DNA from 3 places in the Propionispora hippei DSM 15287 genome. Region 2 is predicted to be linked to each of the others. Evidence: a T-box and tRNA genes for the amino acid it is inferred to sense, from the RefSeq annotation. Region 2 holds a T-box; the other regions hold tRNA genes.
What was found. A T-box is a leader RNA that pairs with one kind of tRNA and senses whether it is charged. The one in region 2 lies ahead of leuS (leucine--tRNA ligase), so its partner is inferred to be a tRNA-Leu.
Positions count from the first base shown of each region.

Region 1: it has a tRNA-Leu gene. The T-box ahead of leuS (leucine--tRNA ligase) is inferred to sense a tRNA for this amino acid. The anticodon was not compared.
Region 3: it has a tRNA-Leu gene. The T-box ahead of leuS (leucine--tRNA ligase) is inferred to sense a tRNA for this amino acid. The anticodon was not compared.

Region 1 is NZ_FQZD01000035.1:508-11,081, forward strand. It holds gene F3H20_RS15495 (YIP1 family protein) at 1-209, opposite strand, end outside; gene F3H20_RS15500 (hypothetical protein) at 229-1,764, opposite strand; gene F3H20_RS15505 (ACT domain-containing protein) at 1,949-2,335, opposite strand; gene F3H20_RS15510 (phenylacetate--CoA ligase family protein) at 2,352-3,650, opposite strand; gene F3H20_RS15515 (aspartyl-phosphate phosphatase Spo0E family protein) at 3,678-3,893, opposite strand; tRNA gene F3H20_RS15520 (tRNA-Leu) at 4,134-4,222, opposite strand; tRNA gene F3H20_RS15525 (tRNA-Cys) at 4,273-4,347, opposite strand; tRNA gene F3H20_RS15530 (tRNA-Gly) at 4,355-4,429, opposite strand; tRNA gene F3H20_RS15535 (tRNA-Phe) at 4,436-4,511, opposite strand; tRNA gene F3H20_RS15540 (tRNA-Asp) at 4,522-4,597, opposite strand; gene F3H20_RS15545 (response regulator) at 4,744-5,115, opposite strand; gene F3H20_RS15550 (hypothetical protein) at 5,175-5,837, opposite strand; gene F3H20_RS15555 (ABC transporter substrate-binding protein) at 5,953-7,032, shown strand; gene F3H20_RS15560 (ABC transporter permease) at 7,074-7,838, shown strand; gene F3H20_RS15565 (ABC transporter ATP-binding protein) at 7,858-8,637, shown strand; gene F3H20_RS15570 (hypothetical protein) at 8,692-9,162, opposite strand; gene F3H20_RS15575 (hypothetical protein) at 9,480-9,833, opposite strand; gene F3H20_RS15580 (CAP domain-containing protein) at 10,569-10,574, shown strand, end outside.
Region 2 is NZ_FQZD01000004.1:175,341-185,914, reverse strand. It holds gene F3H20_RS00965 (DNA internalization-related competence protein ComEC/Rec2) at 1-1,086, opposite strand, end outside; gene F3H20_RS00960 (helix-hairpin-helix domain-containing protein) at 1,100-1,711, opposite strand; gene leuS (leucine--tRNA ligase) at 1,909-4,395, opposite strand; T-box leader at 4,470-4,677, opposite strand; gene F3H20_RS00950 (hypothetical protein) at 4,977-5,369, shown strand; gene F3H20_RS00945 (TetR/AcrR family transcriptional regulator) at 5,357-5,965, opposite strand; gene lgt (prolipoprotein diacylglyceryl transferase) at 6,177-6,977, shown strand; gene F3H20_RS00935 (replication-associated recombination protein A) at 7,020-8,360, opposite strand; RNA gene ssrS (6S RNA) at 8,550-8,725, opposite strand; gene aspS (aspartate--tRNA ligase) at 8,952-10,574, opposite strand, start outside.
Region 3 is NZ_FQZD01000035.1:27,178-37,751, forward strand. It holds gene F3H20_RS15660 (efflux RND transporter permease subunit) at 1-925, opposite strand, end outside; gene F3H20_RS15665 (efflux RND transporter periplasmic adaptor subunit) at 937-2,199, opposite strand; gene F3H20_RS15670 (TolC family protein) at 2,225-3,520, opposite strand; tRNA gene F3H20_RS15675 (tRNA-Leu) at 3,957-4,039, opposite strand; tRNA gene F3H20_RS15680 (tRNA-Lys) at 4,057-4,132, opposite strand; tRNA gene F3H20_RS15685 (tRNA-Gln) at 4,136-4,211, opposite strand; tRNA gene F3H20_RS15690 (tRNA-His) at 4,219-4,294, opposite strand; gene F3H20_RS15695 (ATP-dependent Clp protease proteolytic subunit) at 4,492-5,085, opposite strand; gene F3H20_RS15700 (helix-turn-helix transcriptional regulator) at 5,098-5,493, opposite strand; gene F3H20_RS15705 (DUF6789 family protein) at 6,299-6,817, opposite strand; gene F3H20_RS15710 (DUF6680 family protein) at 7,281-7,691, opposite strand; tRNA gene F3H20_RS15715 (tRNA-Leu) at 8,057-8,144, opposite strand; gene F3H20_RS15720 (polysaccharide deacetylase family protein) at 8,308-8,994, shown strand; tRNA gene F3H20_RS15725 (tRNA-Arg) at 9,088-9,164, shown strand; gene F3H20_RS15735 (DNA polymerase IV) at 9,682-10,574, opposite strand, start outside.

The DNA.
Region 1 (10,574 bases), on a different contig from region 2:
CGCACAAAAATCCGCTCATTAGTCGAATACTGCGGCCGTTCATACTGGGTATCGCTATACCGGTTATCCGAATCCTGTTCAATAGTTACTCCTTTAAAGTCCTGCCGCTCCTCAGGAGTTAGAATATGAACCGGCTGGGATTCTGCCTTGCAATAAGGACAATCCGTCTCAGCCTCCGACAATTGACGTCCGCATCGTTTACACTCCATTCCGCTCTCCCTCCATATATTACGGCATGAATAACGAAACTACAAAGCCTTCTTCCCCTAAATAGCGTGGATCAAAGGGTCTTAGTTCCAAAATCCGGCTTAGTTTGTTTTTATTTTTGTAGATACTTGTTTCTGAAATATGCATATCGGCTGCCAGGCTCTCTACTGTGACATTATTTAAGTAATTGATCTGAGCATAACTATATAATAATACGGCTACCCAAACCTCCGGCTTTCGCACAATGATATCAGTCAATTGACAAAAATCATGCCACATGGCTCGTATCAGTTCTGCATCATGTTTAGAAAAGCCATAACTGGCGTATATACGCTTTAGTCGTTGCATTACACCTGCATGAGGCTCACGGCTCAAAACCGCCTTAGGAAAATTTCTTTCGATTTGTGAATTGGGTGTAACATTTACTTTGGCCAGTGTTACAAGAATATCAATGGTATGACGCACCACCAGGGCATGGCGCTTAAAAAAACTTATTAGGTCCACGCCGGGTTTTTGTATCTCAAAAACCCTTTTCTGTCGCAGGACTTCCTCCCGTATACGCCGCCGCAGATTTTTGCTGACTTCTATGCTGGTAACATAATTAATCACAATCATCCCTTGCGAGAATATATGTCCGTAGAATAGCAGCTTCTTCAGCGAATTATAATCAAAAAGGAAGGGCAGTTCAAATCTCTCATTGGTAAACAGATTAACGCATTCTACCCAGTCCTGGTTCAATATACGGTCAACGTAAAACACTGTAAACTGTGCACTCTGTAAATCATTCAGAATCTGTCGTTCATCGTTGGATAAACGTTCGGAAAAAGTCTGGTAAAAATGGGCAAGCGGCGTATTATCACTCGCTAACAAATGATAATCAAACAAAAAATAATCCCAAAATCCCAGCCAAAATTCTTCCTTTCCATCGTCAGGAATGTTCTCTAACGGACCGGTATATAGATACAAGGCACGATCAAAATCCTCATTGAAATCATCTTGCTGATAATATGTCCCCAATTTTATCATTAAATGTTCTACAGTTTCCCCGATGACCTTTACCATTTCCTGGTTTTGCAGCGAAGGGTCCGTGAATACAGTGCTCAAGTCATCGCTTAATAAGGCTAAATCTCTGCTTGGCAATAGCTTGGTAAGCTTTAGCTTTTTCCCGCCGGCTATATCACTGGCAGCTCGTTCAATCTCAGTACAATTACTCATAATTCTTTTATTAACCAAATGTTGCTGGAATTCAATTAACACAGCAAAAAAGTCTCGTACATTTTTAAGCGACATTTTGAATCCCTTAACATGGGTAGATAGCCATTCAATCAACAGGACGTAATCTTGTACCGTCAGTTCATCCAGATCTTCATTATCGGCGTATTGCAAATAAATGATTAAAAGCTGTATAGATTGCCATAGTTTTCGCAACTCACTGTCGGCAGCACCCTGCCAGGCCTTATAACGCAAAAAACTTTCCACCCATTCCCGTTTTATGGAGACTAGGTCCATCGGCTCACTATTATAAAAAAGACTCACTTGGTCATACACATTTTTCATTATGTCGTAAGAATCTCCTTAAAAAATACTCATACCGTATGCAGATAAGGGCACTGCCTTTATCTCGTAAGTGCTATTATAACATTTTTACTATCATTCTGCCAGAAAAGACCTTGCTATTTATAAATATAAATAAACCCTGCAGCAAGCTTGCGCAGGGTCATCGACGAGATTCCTTCGGGAGCTATCCCAGTATCTGTTCGGCCTTAACAACGTCATCCACTTTTAGTGCCACATGCGCATCTTTGTCATTAACCGCAGCAAAGGCGTACATATATTCGATATTAATGAAGGCCTCGGCCAATTTTTCTATTTGTTCGGCTAAATCACCGGGACGGTCTTTCACTGTTACCGCTAAAACAGAAGTAAGCTTAGCAGTCAATCCGGCCTTACGCAGAATCTCCTCTAACGCTTGCGGATCATCGACAATTAATCGCAAAATGCCAAAATCTGCTGTGTCAGCCAAAGATAAGGCCCGGATGTTTACACCATTTTCTTTTAATACTGCCAAAACACCAATCAGCGTTCCTGGCTGATTCTCTAAAAACACGGAGACTTGCTGAATAATCATAACACCCCTCCTTACGTTATATTTTCCGTTTATCAATTACCCGCTTAGCTTTTCCCTCACTCCGTTCAATGGTCTTAGCCGCCACTAATCTCACTTGGGCGGATACATTCAATACATGAGACAGTTCACTTTTAATTTTATGCTCCAAAGTTTCCAGTTGGCGTACTTCATCCGAAAACATACTGTCAGTAACTTCTACCAGTACGGTTAAATGGTCCAAATTATCCTTGCGTTCCACAATAAGCTGATAATGAGGAGAAGTCTGCCCCAGACTGAGCAGAACACTTTCTACTTGGGAAGGGAATACATTTACGCCACGAATAATCAGCATATCATCACTTCTGCCCAGCACTTTGCCCATCCGTACCAAAGTCCGCCCACACTCACAGATATCACGTCGCAGGATGGTCAAATCCCTGGTGCGATAACGGAGCATAGGCATCCCCTCTTTAGTTAACGTCGTAATGACAAGTTCACCCTTTTCCCCCTCACCCATAACTTCTTCGGTTAAGGGATTAATAATTTCAGGGTAGAAATGGTCTTCATTAATATGTAAACCGTTCTGCACCTGGCACTCACAAGCCACACCGGGACCAATGATTTCACTTAAACCATAAATATCGATCGCTTTAATACCCAATTGCTCTTCAATTTCATGACGCATATGTTCAGACCATGGCTCAGCACCAAAAATGCCTACTTTTAATGACGTATCCTCCGGATTAATTCCCATTTCCCGCATGGTTTCAGCAATATATAAAGCATAGGAGGGTGTGCAGGCTATGGCCGTAGTACCAAAGTCTTTCATCAACAAAATTTGCCTTGCCGTATTACCGCTGGAAGCGGGAATGACCGAAGCACCTAATAGTTCAGCACCATAGTGCATCCCCAGTCCCCCTGTAAACAGGCCATAGCCGTAAGCAATCTGTATAAAAGACTGTTTAGTAACACCGGCCGCCGCCAAAGACCTCGCCATTACTTCCGACCAAATGCCGATATCCTTCTTGGTATATCCCACCACCGTCGGCCTGCCGGTGGTACCGCTGGAGGCATGAACCCGTACGATTTCACTTAGCGGAGCGGCAAACAATCCATAGGGATAATTATCCCGCATATCCTGTTTGGTTATAAACGGCAGTTTTGCAATATCCGCTAAGGTAGAAATATCCTCCGGCAGCAAACCACGTTCCTGCATTCTGGAACGATAAAAAGCCGATTTGTGATAAAGAGCTGCAACTAATTCCCGCAATCTTTGAGCCTGCAACTCTCTGAGTCTTCCCACTTCCATCGTTTCAATTGGCTGATTCCAATACAATATGTTTTCCTCCCAGCAATAGTTAAATCACGATTCAGCTTTATCGTTCAACATACCGGCATTTCCGTACAGCAATTGTCCTTTTTGTTTGTTCTGTTCCAGGTTAATCAGTTTATTCAGAAATCTGTCTAACTTGGTACTAAGCAGAAGAACATCTTCATCTGTTAACTGACTGTCTTTTCCCTTCGTATTTAACCGTTTTCTTAACCTTTCAATAATTTGTAGCAGCTTTTCCATTCTCATAATATCCCTCCGGCATTTCATTAAATATGATCCCCAGGAATATCTTTATGGTATAAGCAAACATGTAAAGGAAAATATAGAAAGGTTTTTATCAATTAAATATTTCATAAAATATTTCCATAATTATTTACCAAATCCTTCTATTAAACTAAATATCTCAACAAAAAATTCATATTTTTATAAAAATGGTAAGAAAATAAAAAAACTGTTCTATTTTCACATAGAACAGTTTGTTAGCTTTGGTGCGAGTGACCAGACTTGAACTGGTACGGGAGTTAAGTCCCGACGGATTTTAAGTCCGTTGCGTCTGCCGATTCCGCCACACTCGCAGAACAATCCAAGATAGTTAAACATACATCTCTTATTCAAAAATAATAATTGGAGGCGGCACCCAGATTTGAACTGGGGAGTAAAGGTTTTGCAGACCTCTGCCTTACCACTTGGCTATGCCGCCGAATGAATGGAGCGGAAAACGAGATTCGAACTCGCGACCCTCGCCTTGGCAAGGCGATGCTCTACCACTGAGCTACTTCCGCATAATATGGTGCCTCAGGACAGAATCGAACTGTCGACACGAGGATTTTCAGTCCTCTGCTCTACCGACTGAGCTACCGAGGCATTAAGTGAATGGCGACCCGGAAGGGACTTGAACCCTCGATCTCCGCCGTGACAGGGCGGCATGTTAACCACTACACCACCGGGCCGTACTTCAAACCGCATAATCTAGTATACAACAGCAACCATATGATGTCAATGCTTATTTTTTCACAACAGCTTGTCATATACTAACTTATGGCCACGAATGATATTCTATCATTTACTCCATACTATGTCAACATGATTATCTACATTATTTTTTTATTTCAGCTAATATTTTATTTATTGTCACTTTTACCTGTTCCGGCTCAAATGGTTTTATGATAAAGTCCGATGCTCCGGCTTTCAGCGCATCAGTAATGATCGCTCGCTGTCCCAAGGCTGTTACCATAATAATTTTAGCCAGCGGGTCTTCCTCGTGTATATGCTTGACAGCCTGTATGCCATCCAAACCTGGCATAGTTATGTCCATAGTCGTTATATCCGGTCTAACTTTAAAATACATTTCAATTGCTTGCTTTCCGTCACCAGCCTCCCCGACAATTTCGTGCCCTTCTTCCGTTAATTGCCGTTTTAACATCATGCGCATAAAAGCCGAATCATCACAAACCAATATCCTTGCCATATTAAACCCCGCCTTATCTAGATGTATTCATCCGAAGTAAGAAAATTACAGCTCTGGCATTAACCTATTTGACATTGCATAGTTTCCAACGTAGCAACTAACCGCTTCCCCAACTTCTCTTCCAGTTCCTGCAATGAACCTGCATCAAAATCAGCCGTCATCTGAGGCGTACGGCAGATGCGCATTTCCCCAAAAAATTCATCTCTGTAAATATTATAGTATATAACAAGATTACTTTCTGTGGCAAAATGACTATATTCTATGATAATGTATGAACCATTGATTATTCTCAGGGGTTCATTAGGTGCAATAAACAACTCAAAATCAGCAATCCGTTTGGGCAGCATATGTTCATATTGCCAGGTTAATATTTTTTTTTGCACGACAATACTTTCTACCGTATTGACATCAAAACAGGCCATCCGCTGTAATGTGATTCGCAGTTTCTCCAATAGAATTTTTTCAAGAGCATCTAAGCTAGTTACAATAAAAGTCGTATCACAAAACTCCGTCAACCCGATAGTAACCCGTCCTAAATAATCTTTCGTAGCAGCATCATATAAAACCGTCAATTTTCTGTGACGGCCTTCGTTTTGATAAGCGAATATAAAATATTTCGTCCCTTCCTGCCGGGAAATATGTTGTAATGTAAACCCTTCCAATTCCTTGGGGAGTTTACTAAGTAAAGTCCACTCTTTTATTTGTTCAATTATTTTCTCCATTTCGTCCTCCAACTTTGGTATTCGTTATTTCGCAGAAAAAACCTGCAAACCTGTGGCTAAATAAACGATTTAAGAATACTATAGATTACTTAAATCGTTTAAGGAGGGCTACGTCATGAAAAAAGTTTTGTGGGCTAAGCTTGCAATACTGCTTATAGTCATACTGATGATCACCGCCTGCGGTTCCCAGCCGGCAACTAACTCAAGCCACCTAAAAAATGCACCAGCCTGGGCTGCTAGTCTCAATCCTCTGGCACAAGAAACAACGGTAAAAGTCGGCATGAAACAGGCAGTCTCCGATGCCGGCATCTTAATCGGCATGGCTAAAGGATACTATAAAGATCTTGGCATTACCATCGAACCTATCCAATTTAATTCCGGTCAGGAAATGATCAATCAACTAGCCGCAGGTCAGTTGGATGTGGGAGCAACCGTGAGCGCTTCCGGTTTACTTAATGCAATGTCCAGGGATATTCCGGTTAAAATCGTGGCAGATAAAGGGATTAACGTACCTGGCAAGGGCTATTACCGTTTGGTCATCCGCAAAGACCTTGTTGATTCACTTAAGGATTACAGCGACCTAAAGGGAAAGCGCATAGCAATCGTAGGTACAGCTTCCTTGGATGAAATAGCCTTATCCCGGGTATTGCAAAAAGCTAATTTGACGACGCAAGACATTGATTTACAAGTCATTCGCTCCTTTCCCGACATGCTGGTTTCATTAGGCAACAAGAGCATTGACGCCGCGATGGTCATTGAACCATTTATTGTACAAGGCATGGAAAAAGGCATACTTGATCCCTGGAAAGACCCTGTCGAATATGATCCGGATGCACAAACAGCCTTGCTTGTTTTCGGTACCAGCCTGACGAAAAACCCCGATGTGGCCAATCGCTTTATGACTGCCTATATCAAAGCGCTACGCGATTATAACGACGCTTTTTTCAAGGATCTGAATAAAGCTGAGATTGTATCCATCCTTTCCCGATACTCTGTTGTAAAAGACCCTCAACTATATGACAAAATGTTTCCTACCGGCTTAAATCCTGATGGCTATGTCCGTACCAAGGGAATAGAAATGGATCTTGCCTGGTATAGGCAACACAATCTATTAAAGTCCGACATTCAGTTTGAAGATGCCGTTGACAATCAATATGTAGATTTCGCACTACATATTCTGGGAAAATATCAATAAGATAAGGCACTATCAATCTTTTCTGGAGAGGAAACTATATCATGTGGGATAACAAAAAATATATTTTAAAATTGTTATCTGTTCTGTCCCCTTTTACTTTGCTGTTATTATGGGAATTCAGTTCACGAGCCGGTCTGATTGATACCAGATTGTTCTCAAGCCCAAGCCACATTTTGCAAGCTTTCATTCCGCTACTGGTTTCCGGAGACTTGCCCTATAATACCTGGATCAGCGTACAGCGTATTATTTTAGGGTTTATTGCCGGATCGCTTCCGGGTATCCTGATCGGTATCAGCATGGGGCTGTCACCATTTGTCCGTTCAACTTTTGAGCCCTTAATCAGTGCTACCTATCCTATTCCCAAACTGGCACTTATGCCGTTAATCCTATTGATTTTTGGCTTAGGGGAAACCTCCAAGGTTTTCACCATTGCCATTGGAGTTTTTTATCTGGTAGTTATTAACACGATGGTGGGGGTTCTCACTATTGACAAAATCTATTTAGATGTAGCAAAGAATTTTGGTGCCAGCCGGAAAGACTTTTACCTAACAGTAGCCTTACCGGGAGCATTGCCTACTATATTTGCCGGTTTAAAACTAGGAATGGGAATGGCTCTTATTTTGATCGTGGCCGCTGAACTGTCTGCAGCTAAGGCAGGTATCGGCTGGATGATTTGGCGGGCCTACGATATGTTTGACATCGAGCAAATGTTTGCTGCGTTAATTACGCTTTCCATTCTTGGCTATATATTTTCATTGTTATTGGATCTGATTGAACGCTTGGCACTTCCTTGGAAACAATCTTAGTCTGCAGGAGGCCGGCCATATGAATAACCATAACCGTATACTTTTAAAAAATGTCAGCAAAATCTTTCCTGCCCCATCCGGGACAGTCACTGCATTAAAGGATATATCCGCTGAAATTAAGGAAAACGAATTTTTCTCCATTGTAGGACCCAGTGGCTGCGGCAAAACCACACTACTGCGTATTCTGGCCGGATTAAGCGAAGCATCGTCCGGCAATATTACTATTACAGCAGCAAACAATGACCGACCTGTCAATTCCATGGTCTTTCAGGAACAGTCAATCTTTCCTTGGATGACAGTTTTAGATAACGTGGGATATGGGCTAAGAATGCGCGGCATCCCTAAAAAGGAAAGAGACCAAATTGCTAAACGATACATCGAAATGATTGGTTTAATCAGGTTTATCAATTCATATCCCAACCAATTATCGGGCGGAATGAAACAACGGGTCAGCGTTGCCCGCGCCTTTGCCAATGATCCGGAAATCCTCCTCATGGATGAACCCTTTGGCGCGCTGGATGAACAAAACAGAATCATCCTTCAAGAGGAACTACTGCGCATCTGGGAAACCACTCAAAAAACCACGGTTTTCATTACCCATAGTCTTGATGAAGCCATTTGCCTCAGTGACCGCATCTTAATTATGACCGCCAACCCGGGAACCGTAAAAGAAATCATCACCGTCGACTTACCCCGTCCCCGTGACATCATTGCCATACGAACCACCACAGAATACAATCAAATTTTCCAAACAGTCTGGTCCATGTTGCGGGAAGAAGTACTAAAAAGAAATGAATAAGCCTCTTATAAAATGAAATTCCCGGTCCTTTTGCAGCCGGGAATTTCTTCATATTCAGCGAAGAATTTTGAAACTATTGGACCGAGGATGCCAGTCGTCTTCTCCTCCATAAATCTTTTTCGGTGAAATTTTGTGTCCATCGACGAATAAGTCAAAATCAACTCTATCTCCACCGTCAACCCTAAAATCAATTCCATCAGATGCGCCAATTGTTTCAAACCGAAATTCCAGCTTATGCCCAAAGGATGTAACCTTGTATCTGTCATCGTTTTCCAAACGCACACCGTGAACATTGACAAAGCGGCCATCAGTCCGCAGGACTCCTGTGTAAACATGATCCTGCCCTTTGGTAGTTGTTCTCAGATGCAGCCCCGCGTCATCATGCCAAATAAAATATCCTTGATTCTTCACTATATGGAAATCGTCAGGCCTTCCCTCCAGTTCAGGCGACCAGGCAAACGCACTGGTAGTCATCCCCATCATAAAAAGCCCCACCAAAGCTGAAAGCACTTTCTTGTTTCTCATAGAATATGCACACCTTTCCTCGTTTAATTCTCTGTATTTTGATTTTAGAGGAAAGACATGACAAATTTATGACAGTTATTGTTAGCTACTATTTATACTAAACGATCTATCCCTCGCAAGTAATAATAAAGTTAGTAACACTTCATTATACGCTTTATATCGACAAATAAAAAAGTGACAGCAGGTTTCGCAGGACTTAATCCTCAACCAATGGACTTTGAAAAATATCTGGAAATCCATAATAAACGAGAAGGTATTAATCAATCAAATCGTTCAAAAATCCTCTTTTCCCCACTAATTCTCATTTAATCTCAGACCTATTTCCCCGCTTTGGGAATTACAATGCTATCTGGCATTAACTGACTGCCCTCTAACGGAACATGCCTGAAGATTTCATCCTTCGAAGCCTCGTCCCTAACCTTCTTATTACTTAATGCCTTGCGATAGTGAATAAAGGAACCTTTGTTTCCACATTCCGGGCAATAGGTGTTACTGCTCCTGTGTCTGTTGGCTTTCCATGAGAACAGATTAAAGTGAAGACCGCAGTATTGACATATAAAGCCGTTTACAAATACCCCTTCACGTTCCTTTTCTTTAACACCCACAGGCTTGTTTTCAGATAAACGCATAAGTTGTTTTTCCTGATTGTTACATTTGGATTCTTGTTCCATTAGTTAACCTCCTCAAAAGATAATCGTATTGTAAATTAGCTTAGAGTTGCTTAACAGGCAGTCATGCCCCTATGGTTATTGGGCTATCTCCTCCCCTTTTCAATCTAGTATATCTTGTTTTCAATGGTATTTTAACCATTACTTCTCCCCCTTGTAGTATTGCAGTATTGATGTTTCTTAAAACTGGACCAAACTCCCAGCTTTATCCGATAGTCTATCCATAATTTTCAGGAATCCCCTTGCATTTCGTGCCAGATGACCACTGTATTCTATATAAATCGGGTTGTCTTTTTTACTAAACATAAATTTCCTGAGTGGGATCTATTGCTTTCTTCCCTGCGATTTTTCTCTGAGAATACCTTCTCGTCCTCCAAGACCTTCAGGCTTCAACTTATTGTATATTACTTTGTTTTTTGCTGCCCGTATATAACCGATTTTCGTTCACTTAAAGCATCGCCGAGCTATCCGATTACATTATGGCGAAAATTATCCAAAATGTCGACTTTGAAAATTAGACAAAACTTAGCATTATCAGTAACCTTTTTCTCCTTTTATAGGTTCGTTCTCTTTTTGTCTATTTCATACAAATTGAGACAATGTAATGTTTCCCGAAAAAACCAACTACCAAATATTTCACTATGCTTATTAAGAAGTTTTTAAAAATTAACCTGTATTGTAGAAGCATAAGAAATTATGTTCACGTATTTCTTATAATATAAATCGGAGGCGACTATATTGAAA
Region 2 (10,574 bases):
AGAAAGCTGAAAGCTAATATCATAGATCAGTTCCGGCTGCAGGGCCAGCATAAGCAGCAGGGACAGTCCAAAAGCGGCGGCTACATCCTTTTCCCGTTTCCAGATGACAGCCGCCAAGCCGGTCAGTCCCATAATCAATGAACGCAGTACCGGCGCAGTCAAGCCGGCGATAACAGCATACCCGGTAACCGCAATGGCCGTAATGACGGCGATTAAGCCCGTCCGGAGTTTAAATCGCCTCCCCAGCCAGAGCATCGCCACGCCAACCAATGCGACATGGGTTCCCGATACCGATAAAATATGAATCAGTCCGGTTGTCTGAAAATCGGCGATAACCTCCCGGCTGATTCCCTGATAGCCCCCGAAGATCATACCGGACAGAATAGCCGCTTCCGGGGCAGGCATAACCTTTTCCATAGCGACAACAACCTGACGGCGCCATTTATCCCGCCAGCCCTGCCAGGAAGTGCCCCCTCCGTCCGGCTCAATAAGTGTTAAGGGACCGGCCGGCAGCAAGCGCGCCCTGATCCCCTCCCGTTGCAAAGCGGCCACGGTGTTGATCGAACCGGGATTATTATACCCATGAAGCTCGACAATCGTCCCCGCAACACTAATCCTGTCACCATAGTCAATCGCCACCGGTACTTTGTTCGCTGAAACACTCAAACTGACCTTGCCGGTTAGCGGCATTATACGTTTTTTTTCGTTACCCGGTTCCGTCAGTTCCCAGGCTTCCACTATATATCTGAACTTAGTTGCTTCCCCGCTCGCCGCAAGCTCCTGCTTTTCAACAACCTGCCCCCTGAAAATTACATCCTGACCGGCGAACAGGCTGACATCACTGGCGGGGATACTGACTGCCTGCAGATAGCGGATAGCACCGGCGAAAAAAAAGAGCGCAGTCAGAGCACAAACCAGCCAGCCCGCCTTATCGCACTGCCGGGCAAAGCAAAACACAGCTCCCGCCGCAATCAGCCCCAGGCAATAAAGCAACGGCAAATAAACCGCGCATAAACCGGCCCACCAAATGCCGGCCGTAAAAGCTGCGGCCAGTACCACTAGAAAATTATTTACTATCACAGACATCGGCATGCACCAATTAAATAGTTATTTTATCGGCCAGCCGTTTAAATTTGGCTTCACCGATACCGGGGACATTTTTCAAATCGGCAACATCCTTAAACATCCCTGCCGTTTCCCGGTATTCCACAATCCGTTCCGCCATGGCGGGGCCGATTCCGGGAAGTTTATCCAGTTCTTCTTTGCCTGCGCTGTTAATATTTACTTTTTCCTGCCCATCACTGCTAGATATTACCGTTCCGCCACTACCGGCGACTACAGTACTGTTTTTGTCCGGCACATGGATATGCATTCCGTCCCTGATTTTTTCCGCCAGGTTAATTTTGATCTGATCAGCGGCTGCCGTTAATCCACCAGCCACCTGCACCACATCCACCACCCGGCTGTTAACCGGTACGTGGAATACTCCCGGCCGATTAACCGCACCGCTGATATAAACAACACAGTCCTCCACCGTTTTAGCCGTATCGGCCTTAGTCGGATTTACCGCATCGCCGCTTTTTCGCTGTTCCTCCGACTGGACGGAAATCCGCTCGCTAGCCGCCTGCTTTTGCCAGAAACTGTAGAAGCTGGCTGTTAACAAAATGACCGCAACAAGCATAATTACGATAATCCGTTCTCTGGTGAACATCCATCCGTTCCCCTCCGCAAAAGAATATCTGATTCATCGAATTCGCCAAATATATCCAAAATCCTCCAAATGCACCAAAAAAAGCAGCCGTCCTACCAGCAGGTAGAACGGCTGTATTTTTTATCCGGTGGCTAAGCTCCTGGATAATTTCGCCTAAGCTTAAGGGAGTACCAATCCGCTCTGGAAGGAGCCTCCATTTATTTTACTACAATATTGACTAGCTTTTGCGGCACGCATATTACTTTTACAACTTGCTTGCCTTCAATGAATTCCTGAACTTTTTGCTGTTCTAAAGCTTTATCCTGCAGTGCTTTATTGTCAAGACCTACGGGAACAACAATTTTATCTCTTACTTTTCCGTTAACCTGTAAAACAATTTCCACCTCATCCAGTTTAACCGCTTCCGGATCAAAGGCAGGCCAGCTTTCTTTGTGAACGCTGCCGGCCTCGCTGCCGGCAATGGCATGCCATAATTCTTCTGTAATGTGCGGTGCGAAAGGAGCCAGCAATCGAACCAGGGCGGTGACCAATTCCCGGGCAAAAGCCGGTTGGACGGCAACATTCTGATCTTTCAATACATACATGGCATTAACCAGTTCCATGATGGCACTGATAGCAGTATTGAAAGTGAAACGTTCCCCCACATCCTCCGTTACCTTTTTGATGGTTAAATGCAAAATCCGTCTTACATGCTGCTCTTCCTTGGACAAGGACGAAGCAGCCACTTCCGCTACCTCTGCGGTAAGGAAGGAATGATAATAATGGATAATGCGCCAGAAGCGTCCGAGGAATCGGTAGGCTCCTTCCACACCTTGCTCGCTCCATTCCAGATCGCGTTCCGGCGGAGCCGCAAACAAGATGAACAGGCGGGCCGTATCGGCACCGTACTTGCTGATAATTTCCTCCGGCGAAACCACGTTGCCCTTGGATTTTGACATTTTGGCACCGTCTTTAATAACCATGCCCTGAGTCAGTAAATTTTTAAACGGCTCATCGAAATTGGTAAGTCCGGCATCTTTCAGTACTTTGGTAAAGAAGCGGGAATAAAGCAAATGCAAAATGGCATGTTCAATGCCGCCGATATACTGATCAACAGGCATCCAATAATTCACCTTAGACGAGTCAAAAGGCGTCGTAGTATTGCGCGGATCGGTATAACGCATGTAATACCAGGAGGAACAAATAAAGGTATCCATCGTATCGGTTTCACGTCTGGCCTCACCGCCGCATACCGGGCAGGAACAATGTACAAAAGACTCGGTGGTAGCCAGCGGCGACACCGATCCTGTATCAAACCGGACCTCGTCGGGCAGCATGACTGGTAAGTCTTTTTCCGGTACCGGTACAACACCGCACTGCGGGCAATAAATAATCGGAATCGGCGCGCCCCAGTATCTTTGACGGGAAATCAACCAGTCGCGCAAGCGGTAATTCACCCGCTTTTTCCCCAGGCCATGTACTTCCAGCCATTTGGCGATTTCCGTCTTGCCTTGTTCATTATCCAGACCGGTAAACTGCCCGGAATCAACCATGATACCGGTGCCATCGTAAGCACCTGCCATGGTTTCAATACTTAGCTCCTGGCCCTGCGGCTGAATAACCAGACGTTTTTCCAAACTGTATTTGGTGGCAAACTGCCAGTCCCGTTCATCATGGGCTGGTACGCCCATAACCGCACCGGTACCGTATTCGACCAATACATAATTGGCAATCCAGATCGGTACCTGAGCACCATTGAACGGATTGACGGCATAAACACCGGTAAACATTCCTTCTTTTTCCATCTCACTGGAAGTACGGCTAATTTCACTTAGATTACACACCCGTTTGATAAAATCACGAATAGCCGCCTCGTTCGGTTTGCCGGTGATAAACTTATCTACCAGGGGATGTTCCGGCGCCAACACCAAATAGGATACACCGAAAACCGTATCCTGCCGCGTTGTATAGACAGCAATTTTTTCCTCATATTCAGGTACAGAGAAACTGAATTCAGCCCCTTCACTGCGGCCGATCCAGTTATCCTGCATCGTTTTGACCCGCTCTGGCCAGCCTTTAAGGTCCTTCAAATCCTCCAGCAGCCGGTCGGCATAATCGGTTATTTTAAGGAACCACTGTTCCAGTTCTTTCTTGACCACAACGGCATCGCAACGCCAGCAATGCCCGTCAATGACCTGTTCGTTGGCCAGCACGGTATTGCAGTCGTTACACCAGTTAACCGTTGCCTTTTTCTTATACGCCAGGCCACGCTTGTAAAACAACAGAAATAACCACTGGGTCCAGCGATAATATTCCGGGTGACAGGTGGCCACCTCACGGTTCCAGTCGTAGGAAAGCCCCAGTTCCTGCTGTTGGCGCCGCATGTTGGCAATATTGTCCCAAGTCCACTTTGAAGGCTGTACGCCATGCTTGATCGCCGCATTTTCCGCCGGCATGCCAAAGGCATCCCACCCCATGGGATGCAGCACGTTATAGCCTTGCATCACCTTAAACCGGGCCACCACATCGCCAATGGAGTAATTGCGTACATGTCCCATATGTAAATTTCCCGAAGGATACGGAAACATTTCCAAAACATAATATTCCGGCCGCTGACGGTTGATTTCCGTACTGAATGCATCCGTTGCCAGCCATTCTTTTTGCCACTTTGCTTCAATGTCAGACGGAAGATATTTTTCGTCCATTACTTAATAACCTCCCTAATGTATAAAACAATCCCTTTGGTGCCCAAGAATCAAAAACGTCCCTGGCTATAAAAGCCAGGGACGAGACATTCCCGCGATACCACCCTGATTGACGGCGAATTGCCGTCCTCTCCTAGATCACTAACGCCGATCCTGCGTCAGCCATTACATTTCACGGCTGCTCCTCTGCAGCGAGTTCGGCGCCTTCCCGGTTTGGCTTGCATCGTCCGCCAACTTTCTGTACCGGTCATCTCACTTACTACTCTGCATCCACGGATTATCAGATTACATTATATAGTAGTTCTTATATAAAGTCAAATTTTAGAACCTGTATTTAATCATGGAAATACTGGAGCGGCGAGCGATTTTTTCACCAGACAAGGTAATTTTTCGTGGACATAATGGGTTATGACCGGAAAAATTAATGAAGTATAGCAAAAAAATCGTCGCCGACACAGTGTTTCTAATATTTGACTACAGGTTCTTAACTTATCCCCCAAAATTAGTCTTCTTTATATATTCATATTTAATAACGACAGTTCATAAATTTAACCATCCAGCTATGTTTAAGGAGGCTTATCATGTATAAACTGATCATTGGCAATGTAAGGATCACCGTCCATGATGATGATATTACCCGGCAGGCAGCTGCCGACGCCGCCAAGCAGGCCATTCATACTGCCGGCCAGCAGGGAAAATTGCTGAGCCTGATCGAATTGCGGGCCACCGCCGACGGTATTGACGTACAAACAACGGAAAAGACCGGCAACCGGCTTGCCCGTAAAACCATCAAACAAAGCATGCTGGACGGCATATTGAATGCCGCCAGGGAAAAACTGATTCCCACAGCCGCTTTTACCAGTAAGGATGTCTGGTTCGACAGCGAAACAGGGCAGGAATGGCGAGGCGCCGAGGTTGATTCCACCCGCGGCGAGCTGTTGCTGCAATTGGAAAAATGGTCTCAGGAGTTATAGTTGTTATCCTTGATGCCATGTAAATAGATTTGCACAGCCTGCAGCAGATATTTCTTATCATGCTCATTGTCAACTGTCAAAAATTCCCGGGCTATCGGTTTGGCAATAAAGTAGAAATTCATAATTCCCACCAGTGATAGTACTGCATAGCCTGGATTCAACGCGGCATTAAACTGACGGGACGCCACTCCTTCGGCAAAGGCCTGATATAAAAAGGGATAAATTTGTCCAATATAGCGTTTTACGACACTTTCCAGCCCGGCTGTGGGATTCGTCAGTTCACTGTGTAAAAAGCGGATCAGAAAAGGCCTGCTTTTGTGTATTTCATACACGCCTTTAGCGTAGTATACAATCCGCTCTTCCGGGCTCATCGCCGTTTTTGCGGCTTGCTGCAGCAGACCGGTAATCGGCCGGAACTGATTTTCCAAAACGGCCAGGTACAAGCCTTCCTTACTGCCAAAATGATAGGATATGAGCGCACTGTTTACCTGAGCGGCATCAGCCAGCTCCCTGATCGATACGGCGGCATAACCCCTTTGGGCAAATAAGGACGTGGCAGACTCAATCAGTTTGGCCTGCGTATCTTTTTCTGTCATGATGTTCTCCTGAAATGCTATTCTTACTCGAATGATTAAAGAATAGCATTTCTTTTTTCTTTTGTCTATGTGATTCCCTTCCGTCCGGCTGGTCCTGAGCAGCAATTGGCAAATAATTGCACATTACAGACAAATCGCCTATAATGAATACAGATTTTGTTGTACAGGTCACGTCTGTGCCACCCCTGTCTGCATTAACAAGGAGGATTCTATGCACCAGTATTTGTTTTTTATCGGCGACTTTCCCATCCGGGCCTATGGTCTGATCCTGAGCCTTAGCATCATATTGGCAACAGGCACAGCTTACTATTTTGCCAAACAGGACGGACGTTGGCATCAGCACGTCCCTGATATGGGAATTTACTGCGGCATCGCCGGCATTGTCGGCGCCCGCTTATGGGATGTATTTTTCTTTGACTGGGGTTACTATCACAATCATTTGCTGGAAATTCCATTTGTCTGGCAAGGAGGCATGGCTATCCAAGGCGGCGTTTTTCTAGGTGCCATAGTCGGGTACCTTTATACCAAGCGGCATCAGATTGATACCTGGGCTTTTGCCGACATTGTCGCCGCTCCGGCCATTATCCTCGGTCAGGCGCTGGGCCGGGCCGCCAATCTGTTAAACGGCGATGCCTTCGGACATCCCACAGGCGGCAACTTTGGCATTCTCTACCCTTCTACCACACTGGCCCATCAGGTATATGGAGCACAGCCCCTATGGCCGGCCGAAATATGGGAAAGTCAGTTGGACATGGTGATCTTCGTGCTGCTGCTGCTTTTCCGTACGACCAATCACGCCAAGGGCCAGGTATTTATCCTGTATGCGGTGCTTTATTCCACCGCCCGTTTTTTCCTGGAATATCTGCGCGGTGATTACGGTACCTTACTGCTGGGGTTAAAATCGGCACAGCTTACCAGTTTGGCAGTGATTTTGGTTGGAGTCGGCCTGTTTATCTGGGTAGGCAAATATGGGACACCTATTGAGGAACCAAAAAAAACAACCAAAAGATAAACCTCTTACAGTAAAAAAGGGTAGCCAGCTTACTATAGCGGGCTACCCCTTTTCTTTGCCCTTGTTCTTATCGTGATTTCGCCGAATAGCAAGTCGCTCCTGAACAACCGCTTCATAGCCCTGGTCACCGGGCCGGTAATAAACAGTTCCTGCTAACGCATCGGGTAAATACTGCTGTTCAATATAATGCCCCGGATAATCGTGCGGGTAGCGGTACTCTTTTCCGTGGCCGAAAGCTTTAGCTCCTTTATAGCTGCTGTCACGCAGATGCAGCGGCACGGTGCCGCAATCTTTTTGCCTTACATCCTGCAAGGCATCGTTAATGCCCAAATACGCCGCGTTGCTCTTAGGTGCCGCCGCAATATAGGTGACAGCCTGTGCCAATGGAATCCGCGCCTCCGGCATGCCAATAAACTGCACAGCCTGCGCCGCTGCCATCGCCAGACTAAGCGCCTGAGGATCGGCATTGCCGACGTCCTCTGCGGCACAGATCACAATTCTGCGGGCAATAAATTTTACATCCTCACCAGCGGCCAGCATGCGGGCCAGATAATGCAGCGCCGCATCGGGATCGGAGCCGCGCATGCTTTTAATCAGCGCCGAAGCTACATCATAATGGTTATCGCCATTTTTATCGTATATTTGAATTTTTTCACCGGCCACGGCATGTACAAAATCCGCAGTCAACCGCTTTTCTTGCGACACTTCCAATAATCCGACGGCTTGCTCCAATATATTCAGAGCCACCCGGGCATCACCGCCGGCAATATCGGCTATCGTCGCCAGGGCCAGTTCGTCATATTCGATTGCCAGATGGCCCAGTCCCCGCTCTGCATCAGCCGTTGCCTGCCTGATAATCCGCAGAACAGCTTCTTTATTAAGAGGCTGTAACCGTACCACCCGCATGCGGGATAAGAGAGGCGAATTCACTTCGAAATAGGGATTCTCGGTTGTCGCACCGATCAAAATAACCCGTCCATCCTCCACAAAAGGCAGCAGCACATCCTGCTGGCCCTTATTAAACCGGTGGATTTCGTCAATAAACAGTAACGTGCGCTGCCTATGCAAAATAAGGCGGTCTTTAGCCCCCTCCGTTACTTTACGGACATCGGCAATCCCCGCCGCCACGGCATTTAACTGCTCGTAATGGCTGCCTGTCTGATTGGCAATGACATTGGCCAGTGTTGTTTTTCCCGTACCAGGTGGACCGAATAAAATCATCGAAGGAATATTATCGGATTCGATCATTTTTCGTAGGAAACTCCCGTGACCGACCACCTTTTCCTGTCCGACAAACTCCTCCAGGCTGCGCGGCCGCATACGCGCGGCCAACGGTTCATTCTTCCGCGGTTCCTGCTGCAGGCTATATGAAAACAAATCCATTTCCGGTTGTACTCCTTTCTTCCCTTGCTCCCGCACTCTCACCGTATCCCGCGCTGTTTTTCCGGCCAGCTCCGGGCATAGGCAAGAGCATCTCTTATATAAGTTAACATTCTCTTCATATCGTTATTTATCCTGTCAAATAGAAAAAACCTAAGCCTCTTACCGACGCTTAGGTTGCTTTTTCTTGCCTTCTTCCCCACCATGCCGTATATCGCCGCTGTTTTGAACCTGCCCTAAGCAGGTGGGCACCCTCCTGCTTACTTTATGTGTCCTCGCGAAAGGCATGCATGCGATAAACAGAGTCAGGTTCCCTTATTTACGGTGTTGGCTCAAAACATTGGCACCCACGTACATAGCAGGGTGAGAAGGGCAATGTTTATGCTTTTATATTATCAAAAAATTTCGCCAATTGCAAGTTTTCTGTCGTGGAACATTATTCCAGGCAATTATCCGATAGCTAGGCGGCGCCAAGACGCTGACCTATGCAAGTGGGAGTTATGCCCCTCATAGGCACAGTCGAGCGACGATCTTCCTGGATACTTCCGACTAAGCTTCAGGGGGTGTCAAAACACCCCTGAAACAAGTCTCAATTTATTTGCCGGCCGGCTTTTTAAGTACAATATCCGTCTTAATCGACAGTTCCTTAAGCTGCGCCGGCGATACCTCCGAAGGCGCCTGAGTCATTACGTCGGTGGCGCTTTGCGTTTTGGGGAAGGCAATGACATCACGGATCGAAGAACGCTTGGCCATCAACATGATCATCCGGTCCAAACCAAAAGCGATACCGCCATGAGGAGGCGTACCATATTCAAAGGCTTCCAGCAGGTAACCGAATTTTTCCATAGCTTCTTCCTTGCTCAATCCGATTGCTTTAAACACCTTTTCTTGTAAATCGCGGTTGTAAATCCGGATACTGCCGCCGCCAATTTCGGTGCCGTTCAAAATCATATCATAGGCTTTTGCTTTCATCTGCCCCGGATTGGTGTCGATCAGTGCAGCATCCTCATCGCGGGGAGCGGTAAACGGGTGATGCATAGCCGTCCAGCGTTTTTCTTCCTCATCATACTCAAACATGGGGAAATCGACAACCCACAGGAACGACAAGGCATCGGAATCAATCAAATTAAGCCGCCGCGCCATTTCCAGCCGCAGTTGGCCCAAAGCGGCGGCTACTACTGCCGGTTTATCGGCAATAATCAGAAGCAAATCACCTTCCTGAGCGTTGGTGGCAGACAATATGTGCTGGACTTTTTCTTCACTAAAGAACTTGGTGATCGGAGATTTAATTCCTTCCGCCGTGTAACAAATCCAGGCCAGCCCTTTGGCGCCATAGATATTCACATATTCAACCAGACCGTCCAATTCACGTCTAGGTATTTGGGAATAACCTTTAACATTGATTGCCTTTACCTGACCGCCGTTAGCCAGGACGGTCTCAAACACTTTGAAGTCCGAACCGCGTACCGCGTCGGAAATATCCATCAGTTCCATGCCGAACCGGAGATCCGGTTTATCGGAACCATACCGGGCCATCGCATCTTCATAGCTCAATCGCAAAAAGGGTGTCGGGATGTCCATCTTCATGGTTTCCTTGAACAGATAAGCAATCATGTTTTCCATCATGACAAGAATTTCCTCGCGGTCCAGGAAGGACATTTCAATATCCAACTGGGTAAATTCAGGCTGCCGGTCAGCCCGCAAATCTTCGTCACGGAAGCAGCGGACAATCTGAAAATACCGCTCCATACCGGCCACCATCAAAATTTGTTTAAAAATCTGCGGAGACTGCGGCAAGGCAAAAAACTTTCCAGGATTCACCCGGCTGGGCACCAAATAGTCGCGGGCACCTTCCGGCGAGCTTTTCATCAGCATTGGTGTTTCAATTTCGACAAAACCATTATGATCGAAAAAATCGCGCATAGCTTTGGTGACATGATGACGGAGCATCAAGTTACGCTGCATTTCCGGACGGCGCAAGTCCAAATACCGGTACTTGAGGCGCAATAACTCATCGACATCCACATTGTCCTGGATATAAAACGGAGGTGTCTTAGCGGCATTTAAAATCCGCAGTTCCTCGCCATATATCTCGATTTCACCGGTAGCCACGTTGGCGTTAACTGTTTCCGGCGACCGCAGGCCCACTTTCCCCTTTACGCAAAGTACGTATTCGCTGCGTACCGTTTCCGCCTTTTTGAAAATATCGGCATATGC
Region 3 (10,574 bases), on a different contig from region 2:
GCTGAATCTCGGCGATTTTAGCTTTCACTTGATCGATAACATTAAGAGTATTTTCGCCCATACGCTGAATGACAATGCCGCCGGCCGCCTCATAGCCGGACTTTGTCAGTACCCCGCGGCGAAAATCCGGACCGGCCGCCACACTGGCCACATCTTTGATATAAATAGGGACATTATTGTTTTGGGTGATCACAATGTTTTTAATATCATCAATCGATTCAATTAAACCCAGACCGCGAATAATGAATTCCTGGCCGTTTTGCTCTACCACCTTGGCGCCAATATTGGCGTTATTAGCTCCCAGTGCCCCGAATACCTGATTAAACGTCACCCGGTAGCTTTGCATAAGCTGCGGGTCAAGGTTGACTTGATACTGCATGACATAGCCGCCAATGCTGGCCACTTCGGCTACACCGGGTACGGCGCTGAGCTGCTGCTTGATGGTAAAATCCTCTACCGTTCGTAAATCGGCTAAGTTGTGGCGGTCGCTTTCCACTGTATACATAAATACCTGGCCCATTGGCGTACTGACCGGTCCCAGTGTTGGCTGAACACCGCGCGGCAGTTGAGGAATAGCCTGCTGTACCTTTTCATTTACCACCTGACGGGCAAAATAAGGTTCCACTCCATCCTCAAAAATAACAGTAATCAGCGACATCCCGAAAGAAGAAGCCGAACGTACTTCTTTTACGTTAGGCAGGCCACGCAAGGCTGTCTCCAAGGGATAGGTAACCTGGTCCTGAATTTCCTGCGGTCCCCGTCCCATCCAGTCGGCCGAAACAAGAACCTGATTTTCACTCAGGTCAGGAAAGGCATCGATAGGAGTATCCCGTACGGTAAAAACTCCCCAGACAATAACCAACGCGGTTAATACTAAAACAATCACGCGGTTTTTCAAGGAAAACTCGATTAATTGATTGAGCATGCTGATCCTCCTTAATGACCGCTATGGCCGCTGTGTTCGCCCCCGGCAGCTGGTGATTCGCCACTGCCCTGATCGCCTGTTACCGCAGGTGCGCTTGCGGCTCCCCCGCCACCGTGGCTGGCATGACTGCCAAAACTGCCCAGTTTGGTTTGAGAATCAATAAGGAAGGTAGCTGCGGTAACTACAGTTTCTCCCGGTTGCAGTCCGGACAGGATTTGAACATAGCCATCCGCCGACTGCCCGGTAACTACGTCCCGTTTAACAAAAGTGTCTTCACTTTGGGCTACAAAGACAATTTTGCGGCTGCCGGTATCCAAAATAGCCGATTCCGGAATGACCAGACTATCTCCTAACGGGATTTGCAAAGTGGCATTCACAAACATATTGGGTTTTAATTTTCCCGAAGGATTGGCCATTGCGATCCGTACCTTAACAGTCCGGGTCGCATCATCAAGCACCGGGTTAATAAAAGTCACTTGACCGGTAAATGTTTCTCCCGGATAGGCTCCACTCGTTACCACCACCTGTTGGCCGGGAGTAATGCTGGCGATATCCTTTTCGTAAATGTCAGCATATAGCCATACAGTGGATAAATCCGATAAACTGTATAGTTTATCACCAGGCATAATGTACGCACCCGGCAGTAATTGTTTTTCCAATACCGTCCCGCCGAACTGGGCATAGATTGTCATATGGTCCTTGGTCTGGCGAGTATGTTCAAGGTGAGCAATATCTTCATTCGCAACATTTAATAGTTGTAGTTTACGCCGGGCCGCTTCCCGCAGACGGTTGTTAATCTGGACAACATCCTTGCCGGCATTTTGCAGTTTCTGTACATTCTCCAGGGTCAGCAAATACTCTTCCTGAGCGGCAATATAAGTTGGACTGTATACGGCGGCAATAGCCTGGCCGGGAGCGATTGTCTCCCCTTCCGCAGTTACATACAGCTCATCGACCCGGCCCTCAACCCGGGACGTAATATAGGTTTTTCCATCCTCGTTCATAGCAATCTTGCCGGTAGTCTTTATCTCCTTGTTTAGCGGCTTAGTAACAGCTTGTGCTGTCTGCAGCCCGGCCAGCTGACGGGCTTTTGCGTCTAATGTCACCGTATCGCCCATAGCCATGACCGGCCCGGACATTTGATGCCCCGCATGCCCTGCTGCTGCCGGTTGATTATGCTGCGCGGTATAATAATAGCCAACTCCACCGACAACCAACATACCGGCAGTTACGCCCATGATGATTTTCTTTTTGGATCGAAATTTTCCTATCATGCTGTCCCTCCATTTCCTATTACCTTTATGGTGCCCCACTGGTAAACAAGGGTTTCCCTACTGCTTTCTCCAAATTAGCCACTGCTTTTTCATAATCTACGCGGGCTTTATAATAATCTAATTTCGCGTTGCGCAGGGCGTTCAGGCTATCCAAAACTGCCATAAAATCGACCTTGCCATTGGTATAGCTTACCACTCCGGCCTGATAGGTTTGTTCAGCCTGCGGAATCACTGTGTTTTTATACAGATTAATTTGACGCCAAGCCGATTGAGCTTCGGTCAAGGCCATTTGCAAATCCAGATCAGTCATATTTTTCATGGTAGCCAAGGATGCCTGGGCAGTATCCAGACTTGCCTCAGCCGATCTGACTTCTGCCTTGTTTTTACTCTGCCACAACGGCAGCATGACCATAAATTCCATCTTCCAGGTGTCGGGTTGCGTATCCATCATTGTTTGTTTTCTGTCTTTATAGCCAATACTCAACTGGTAATCGGGCAAGCCTTGTTTATTAGCCAGCTCCACACCGTTCTTTGCCATAGCCAGTTGCCGTTCCATGCCCACAACCGCCGGTTTATTGGTTTGCGCCTCTTTTTGCAATGCAGCTAAATCAAAATTGGGTGGCGGTGCACTAAACTCTTCCTGTACCGCAAACGGCGCATCGGCTGAACGGCCAAGAATAGTATTCACCTTGGCTTTAGCTACCGCCGCCATAGATGCCATATTTAGTAAATCCGTAGTCATTGTAGAAAACTCAGTCTGAGCCCGGAGCGTATCTTGTAAAGGTACCATCCCGGTTGAATAATTCACCTGGGCAATTTGTACCAATTGGCCCATCAATTGCTGATTTTCTTTGCCGATTTCCAGTGCCTCATCGGCATAAAGCAGGTCATAATAGGCGGATTTCGCTGTGGAGTAAACCTCCATTTGCTTGTCTCGATAATTGGCTTCGGCCATCCCTGCATCACTGCTGGCCGTTTTCTCCATCGCTTTTAGTTTTGCCGGATTCATGATGTCCTGAGTAAACGTATATTCGGTCATCATAGCGTCAAAGGGATTGAGGCTGTTTTGGGGAATATCATCTTTCATAATGCCAAGCTGAGGGTTAGGCCAGGCTTTAGCCAGTGCAATACGTGCCTGTTTTTCTTCCCAGCGCTTCTGGCTTTCCATAACAGCCGGATTATTTTTGACCGCCGTATCCACTATCTGCTGTAGGGTCAATATTTCCTGCTGTTCTGCTGCCAAAACCGGGGTATTTGCCAATACGGTTATGAGGGTTATCAGCACTAACCTCTTCCCGGTTGCCCATTTTCGGTTGTCCATAGTGCCTCCTTTTCTCTGCTTCTCTGCAATCTAGAATTGATTCGATGGTATCTATCAATCGAAAATATCTGTTCAAAAGCGGCTTTCCTCCCGAAGAATGATAAGGTAATGAACAATAATTCCTAATGCAAAGAATTGCACTAAAAGCAATAGCCACATGCGTCCCTTCCCCTTTCCTAACACATATCGTAATCATACCCACATGATGTGAAGATGTAATGAACATATCGTGAAGAAGTAATGCTTTTTATTTGAGTTGGCGGTTGCTTAACATCAGATACCAACCAGATCGTAAAAATTAACAAAAAAATAGACGCAGTTTATTCTGCGTCCATTTCAATGGATATCTTAAGACTTTCCTATGTCTTATATCTGCGCCTTTTTCCACAAGAAAAAAACACCTACTACAGTAAGCTATACTATAGTAGGTGTTTTTTGGTGCGGGAGAAGGGACTTGAACCCCCACGGTCACCCGCCAGATCCTAAGTCTGGTGCGTCTGCCAATTCCGCCACTCCCGCATATTAAATTAAAAAAATGGTGATCCACCCGCGACTCGAACGCGGGACACCCTGATTAAAAGTCAGGTGCTCTACCGACTGAGCTAGTGGATCACGTGGCTGGGGCGGCTGGACTCGAACCAACGCATGCGGGAGTCAAAGTCCCGTGCCTTACCAACTTGGCTACGCCCCAAATTTTATGGGGTGACTGGAGGGTCTCGAACCCTCGAATACCGGAGCCACAATCCGGCGTGTTAACCGCTTCACCACAGCCACCATATTACCTTGCAGAGGCTTACTCCTCTAACAACGAAATTAATTATATCATTCGAAACATATTTCGTCAATCTTTTTATCTTGCCCCGTACCGAACACCAGGCCGCTCGCTACAGTTAAAATGATATCTGTCAGCTATGACTAAAATGAACTTATGCCTTCTATTCGGCTGCCTCACAACACGCACATACAGATTTTCACTGTCGGCAAAGTAAGATTTTATCAACAAGCCCGTAATTTCTAGCTTCTTCGGCCGTCATATAATAATCCCGTTCCATGTCTGCTCTAACTTTATCAATGGTTTGACCTGTAAGCCGGCTGTATATTTTATGCAATTTTTCTTTTGTCTTTTCCAGCCAATCACTATGTATTTTTATATCTGTAGCTTGTCCTTGAAGCCCTCCCGAAATGGACGGCTGATGGATCAGTATCTCACTATTGGGTAAAGCAAAGCGTTTACCTTTTGCTCCGGCCGCGAGGAATAAAGAACCCGCACTGCCTGATTGACCTACACTAATCGTTGAAACATCACATTTGATATAATTCATTGTATCCAAAATGGCAAATCCATCCGTTACAGAACCACCAGGACTATTAATGTAAAAATTAATATCCTTATCACAATCAGCAGATTCCAAGAACAACATTTGCGCGATAATTAAACTTGCTGATTCATTATTTACCATTCCGTTAAGCATTATAATTCTATCATTTAAAAGCCGCGAGAAAATATCATAAGAACGTTCACCACGAGAAGTCTGCTCAATAACCACTGGTATAAGATTATTCATAATAACCTCCTATTACGCAGCAATATTCATATTTTGCTTAGAATAAACAAAGGTATTGCTAACGTTACTATGACACCCTGCGTACATCCTCCGGTATTTTCCCGGCGTCACACTATAGCACCTCCTAAATGCTCTCGAAAAAGCTTCTTGAGAGCTATACTGATATTTAAGAGCAATATCCATTATCGGCTGGTTTGTAAAAATAAGTTCTTCAACCGCCTTTTCCATCCGTCTCTGGTTAACATACTTATTTACTGATACACCTACCATTTTGCAGAAAAGTCTATGATAATAATATTTTGACAGGTGAACCTTATTAGCCAGAATATCAAGAGTAATCTTATTATCAAGATTTTTTTCTATATAGTTAAGTGAATCTTTCACCTTGGAGCAATAATTCATATCCATTCCACCTCTCTCCCCATTTATCTTCATTATATCTTTACTTAGGCATTCAGTCTTGATAGTTCTTGCTCAAATAAGAGAATTTCCAATCTATACCAGCCAGAAAACAATCTCTCATAAAACTAACGCCATTTCTTAAGTAACGTAGCTCTGATTATTCTATTTGTCTTCCAAAATCTCCATATTTCATTATTACACATCCTGCCAGTTACATCTCAAAGATATTCTCCACGTCCTCTGCTGTCATGTGTTAAACGATTGGGCAATAAATAAAAAACAAAAACCTTTCAAGATCATCTCTTGAAAGGTCTGATTTTCTGGCGCCGGAGTCCGGACTTGAACCGGCACGTAGGGCTACTTCGCTTGACTTTGAGTCAAAGTAAAGATATTTATTGGAGTGTTTACAGGTATCTGATTTTTAATAAGTACACTAATAAACGCAATTTATAACTTACATATACAATTTCTTGCACCCAACATTGTACCCGGGGGCAGACGACTGATCTATTCAGTAATCCGAAGCGCTATTTAATCTTTTTCGGTTGTGATGGGATCAATATAGAATCGATGTGCCAGTGGCGATTCTATATTGATCGGCTTCTTATGATATTAGCTATTAGATTACTGCAGCTATTGCAAATCAATTCCCACTCACCAACCAAGCGTCCCTTCTCTGGCCAGTTCATCCAAACGCTTGATTATCACCATTTCATTCAGACCAGTTCTCTCTACAATGGCTCCTGTCCGAAAGCCCTTGACGGACTAGCCGAAGCGGTTTATCACAAGCCTGCCTCAATTGGCAAAATGATTACTTTTCTTTTTCCTCTCTATCTTCCATAGGCTTCATTGCTGGTGCTAGATTCGTTACAGGTGATGATTTCATTTCTCCATAAATCAATTTATTCGTTGCATAAGCCAGTGTAAAACCATATACAGTTGCTCCACTAATATTTAATATTGTCGTTTCAACTGAAGTAGGCATAGTTCCATCTACCTTAAGTATAGTTGTAATTGTATAAGCACCAATCCACACTACTAAGGAAAACACCCATCCTTTTAAATAAATTTTCTCACGCTTTATCAATGGCATCATATAAGCAAAAACAATTCCCAATACCCCACAAAAAAATACATTGGCTATCGTAGCTATAATGGTTTCTATTAATTCAAAGGCCGGGGGATGGGCAAACACCATAATAGCCATCCAATCCACATAACGTAATATAGGAATTGGCAATACAGCTCCTAACAAAAGGCCACAAGCATGCATTACAATACCTCCGCTTATACCTGCCAAAAAACCTCTGCTAAATATATCCTTTGCCAAAATCCGTCCCTCCTCCACTCTTCAAGTATAATATGAATAAACTGTTCTTAATTTATTCTATTAAAACTGCCTATTTCGAAGAATGAGCGACCAGAACATTGAAAAAAAACCGGCAGATGAAGCTACCGGTCGGAAAAAGAAAAAATCCCTCCGCCCTGGCGATCAACCAGAATTGAGGTAGCAATTTTACTCTGCCGGCAGCGGAATCACTTCAAAGCTGATGATTTTCTCAAATGCCAGATATTCAACATTACTATCACAGGATCAGTGAGTTCATAATATACAGAACCTGATTGGCAAACAGCAACAGTATGATTAGCCCATGCAATAAAATCATCGGACGATACCACCTCCAACTTGAGAGTATACTTTATGCTGATGCTTTTTTCTCTTGTAGAGAATCATCATTTTCCATGGGAGCAACCATAATAGGCAAAGCACGTTTATATGTGATTTCCCAAAATCAATTTAAACTAATAGCCACTTTTTCCAATAGTTCACATTTCTCTTCCCAGGCTTCCATATTTGCACTAAGAAGGTGATTTAAACGGTCTAAAGATGATTTCCATGCTTCAACAACGGCTCTATTCCTTTTTTCATTACCATAAAACTCAACATCAATCATATTTAATGCTTCAACATGCTCAGGACTTAACGTAGAAGCACGAGTTTTCATTAATGTCCTAAATACTTCGATTTTACGTTGCCTTTTTTCTTTAGATTCCTGAAGCATCCTACTAACTTGTAATGCAACTAATGGGGGCAGAAACATGGCAATGATAGTTAAAATATTGTTAAGGGTTAATTCTGAAAGACCCAATAATACACCCTCGTTTAACTTTTTCGCCAAAATATAATAAATATATAGAATCATATGCTACTTAAAACCGCCATGCTTGCCTACTGTTTGATTTTTACCTCTAGGTTAATTGGTAGATTTTATAACTTTTCCCCCGGCGAAACGACTAAGAATTAGATTATCACCTTTACCATTTTTAGTTTTCCATTTTAAAAACAAGGAATTTTATGCCAAATTAAGACAAAATTTATCAGGAATCCTCTTGTTTAGGAGCAAGGCAGTTTATATTCTAATGATTTTCCAATAGTAAAATACAGAAGGCGCTTATGAATCAAACAATTTCGCTTTTTTGTACCCAACTTTATACTAAAGTCAACATAGCGTAAAGAAAAACAAGCCTTCTACAATGCTGTAGAAGGCTTGTTTTTACTAGGTTTTTCTGGTGCCGAAGGCCGGACTCGAACCGGCACGTAGGGCTACTACGCTTGATTTTGAGTCAAGTGCGTCTGCCAATTCCGCCACTTCGGCATAAGCAAGATTACTTCCTTAGTACAGTAAATATATTATCATTGAGCTAAAAGATTGTCAAGCTCCTCAATAATGTATTTTTTCTTTTATGTTAATTAATGTATATCCGGAATCAGACTTGGAAATACTAAAATCGAAACACTATTTACCGGAGGTCAAACTCGTGAAAAAACACTTATATATTAGCAGTATTATATTCTTCTTTCTAATTGCCTTACATTCTAATGTTTGCACCGCAGCAGTCATTCCTATTGACCATATGCGAGTATCTAAAAGCATAGTTGCTCTAACAATAGAAGGGGGAGATAATGCCGAAAAGCTGAATCAAATTCTCGATTTTTGCCAACAGGAAAATATCCGACTTAGCTTCTTTTACCCTTCACAAATTATTGATCAAAATAAAACATTGATCAAAAAGGCTGTCAAACAAGGGCATGAATTTGGGATTTACGGAGTAAAGCGGCAATACTGGGGTGAATTGCGAGAAGAAGATATACATAAAGAATTAGTTATTGCCGACACCACGTTACGCCAAGTGGCCGGAAAATCATCGCTCATGAAACCACCCTGTCATTATTATGGAAATACGGTTTTAGAAGCGGTAAACGCGTATAATCCTGAATTGAGAATAATCCGCGGGATCAACGAAGCAGGCTGGCCGGCAGAGGTAAAGAATTCTCCTTCAGGAATCATGCAACACATTGTTTCAGGCGACATCATTAACGTTACAATAACCACGGATCAATCGCTGGCAGCAATGAAACAACTGACAAAAGAATTAAAAAATCAAGGCTTTCAAATTGTGACTGTTTCTCATTTATTCTCCTTTGTTAAGGAAAAGAGTTCTTAACGTTTACGGTTATGCTAGGGGTTCGGCAATTTGCAATTATTTATATTGACAAGTTTACTTAAAAAGATTATACTACACAAGTAGCTGATTACTGACTCCGTAGCTCAGCTGGATAGAGCGTTTGACTACGAATCAAAAGGTCGCAGGTTCGAATCCTGCCGGGGTCGCCATAGGATTATTAAGAGCTTTACGAAATGTCGTAAAGCTCTTTTTTGTTATTCATACATATTCTTGCAAGATTAGAAAAATGGCTGGCGGGAAAACTTTTATAATCAACTATTTAGCACTAGTATCTCGAATCACTTAAAGTTAGGATAGGATTGTAAAGATTTTTCTTTCAGAAACTGGAGCCTTACATACCGGACGAACATATGTAAGGCTTCGGCAACAAAGGGGACGGAAAAAGATTATTGTATTTAGGTGATACAAGGTACTAAAAGGAGGCTTTGTGTATGAAGTGCCCTGTTTGTGGTACAGTCAGTTACTTCGAATTTTCTGTTTGCCCATGCTGTGGTCATAGCTTTGCCCTTGACCCGGAACAACCTTTACCCAACTGGCGCAAGTTGCCAGGATTTCGTACGCAGACTCCCTGGAAAATGCTGCTTGCTTCCTTTGTCTATATTATCCTATTATTAGCTATACTGGCTTCGTCGTTTCTTATACTAAGCCCGGGCTAAGCTTCAAACCCTAAAGCAGCCGGCCCCGTTTTACAATCTCCGTCCCGAACCGTTCCTTCAATTCATCCATGGTAGAAGCTATTTTTTCACGTTTTTCCGTAACTTCATTAAACAGGCATAGCTGGGTTGACCGCTGGCTGAAATTGGACACGGACACGCCCAGAAGGCGTATCCCTTCCTTAACAATAATTTTGTCCATTAATTGTAATGCAACCTCATAGATAACTTCATCCAAAGATACCGGGTCTTGTAACGTTATACTACGGGTAATGGTACGAAAAGAAGAAAACCGAACCTTTAAGGTAATTGTTTTACCGGCTAAGCCCTCTTTTCTAACCCGCCATCCGACTCGTTCCGCCAAATCGAGCAGCTTTGTCCTAATCTCGTCAGGTTGTTCAATATCCGTTTCAAAAGTATCTTCATTTCCTATCGACTTTGCCTCACGGTCAGGTATAACCGGCCGTTCATCCCGGCCCCATGCTAAATTGTATAGCTCTATCGCAGCTTTACCCAGAGTGCGTTCCAGCGTATAGGGATCAATTTTTCTTAATTTACCCACCGAGTCGACTTGAAGAAGCCTCAGCTTTTTTTCAGTAACCTCCCCTACGCCCCATAGCCGGCTTACCGGCAACGGTGCAAGAAACTCCAGTTCTTCTCCCGGGCGAATGATCACCAGCCCATCAGGCTTCCGGTGAGCTGATGCCAATTTGGCCAAAAATTTGTTGACAGCGACACCGACCGATACGATCAGTCCCAACTCGGCATACACCCTGCTTTTGATTTGCCGGGCAATATGCACGACATCCCCATGTAGTAATTCCATACCGGTAACATCTAAAAAAGCTTCATCCAAGGCCAGTGTTTCAATCCGTGGTGAAAAATCCGCGAAAATATGAACAATCT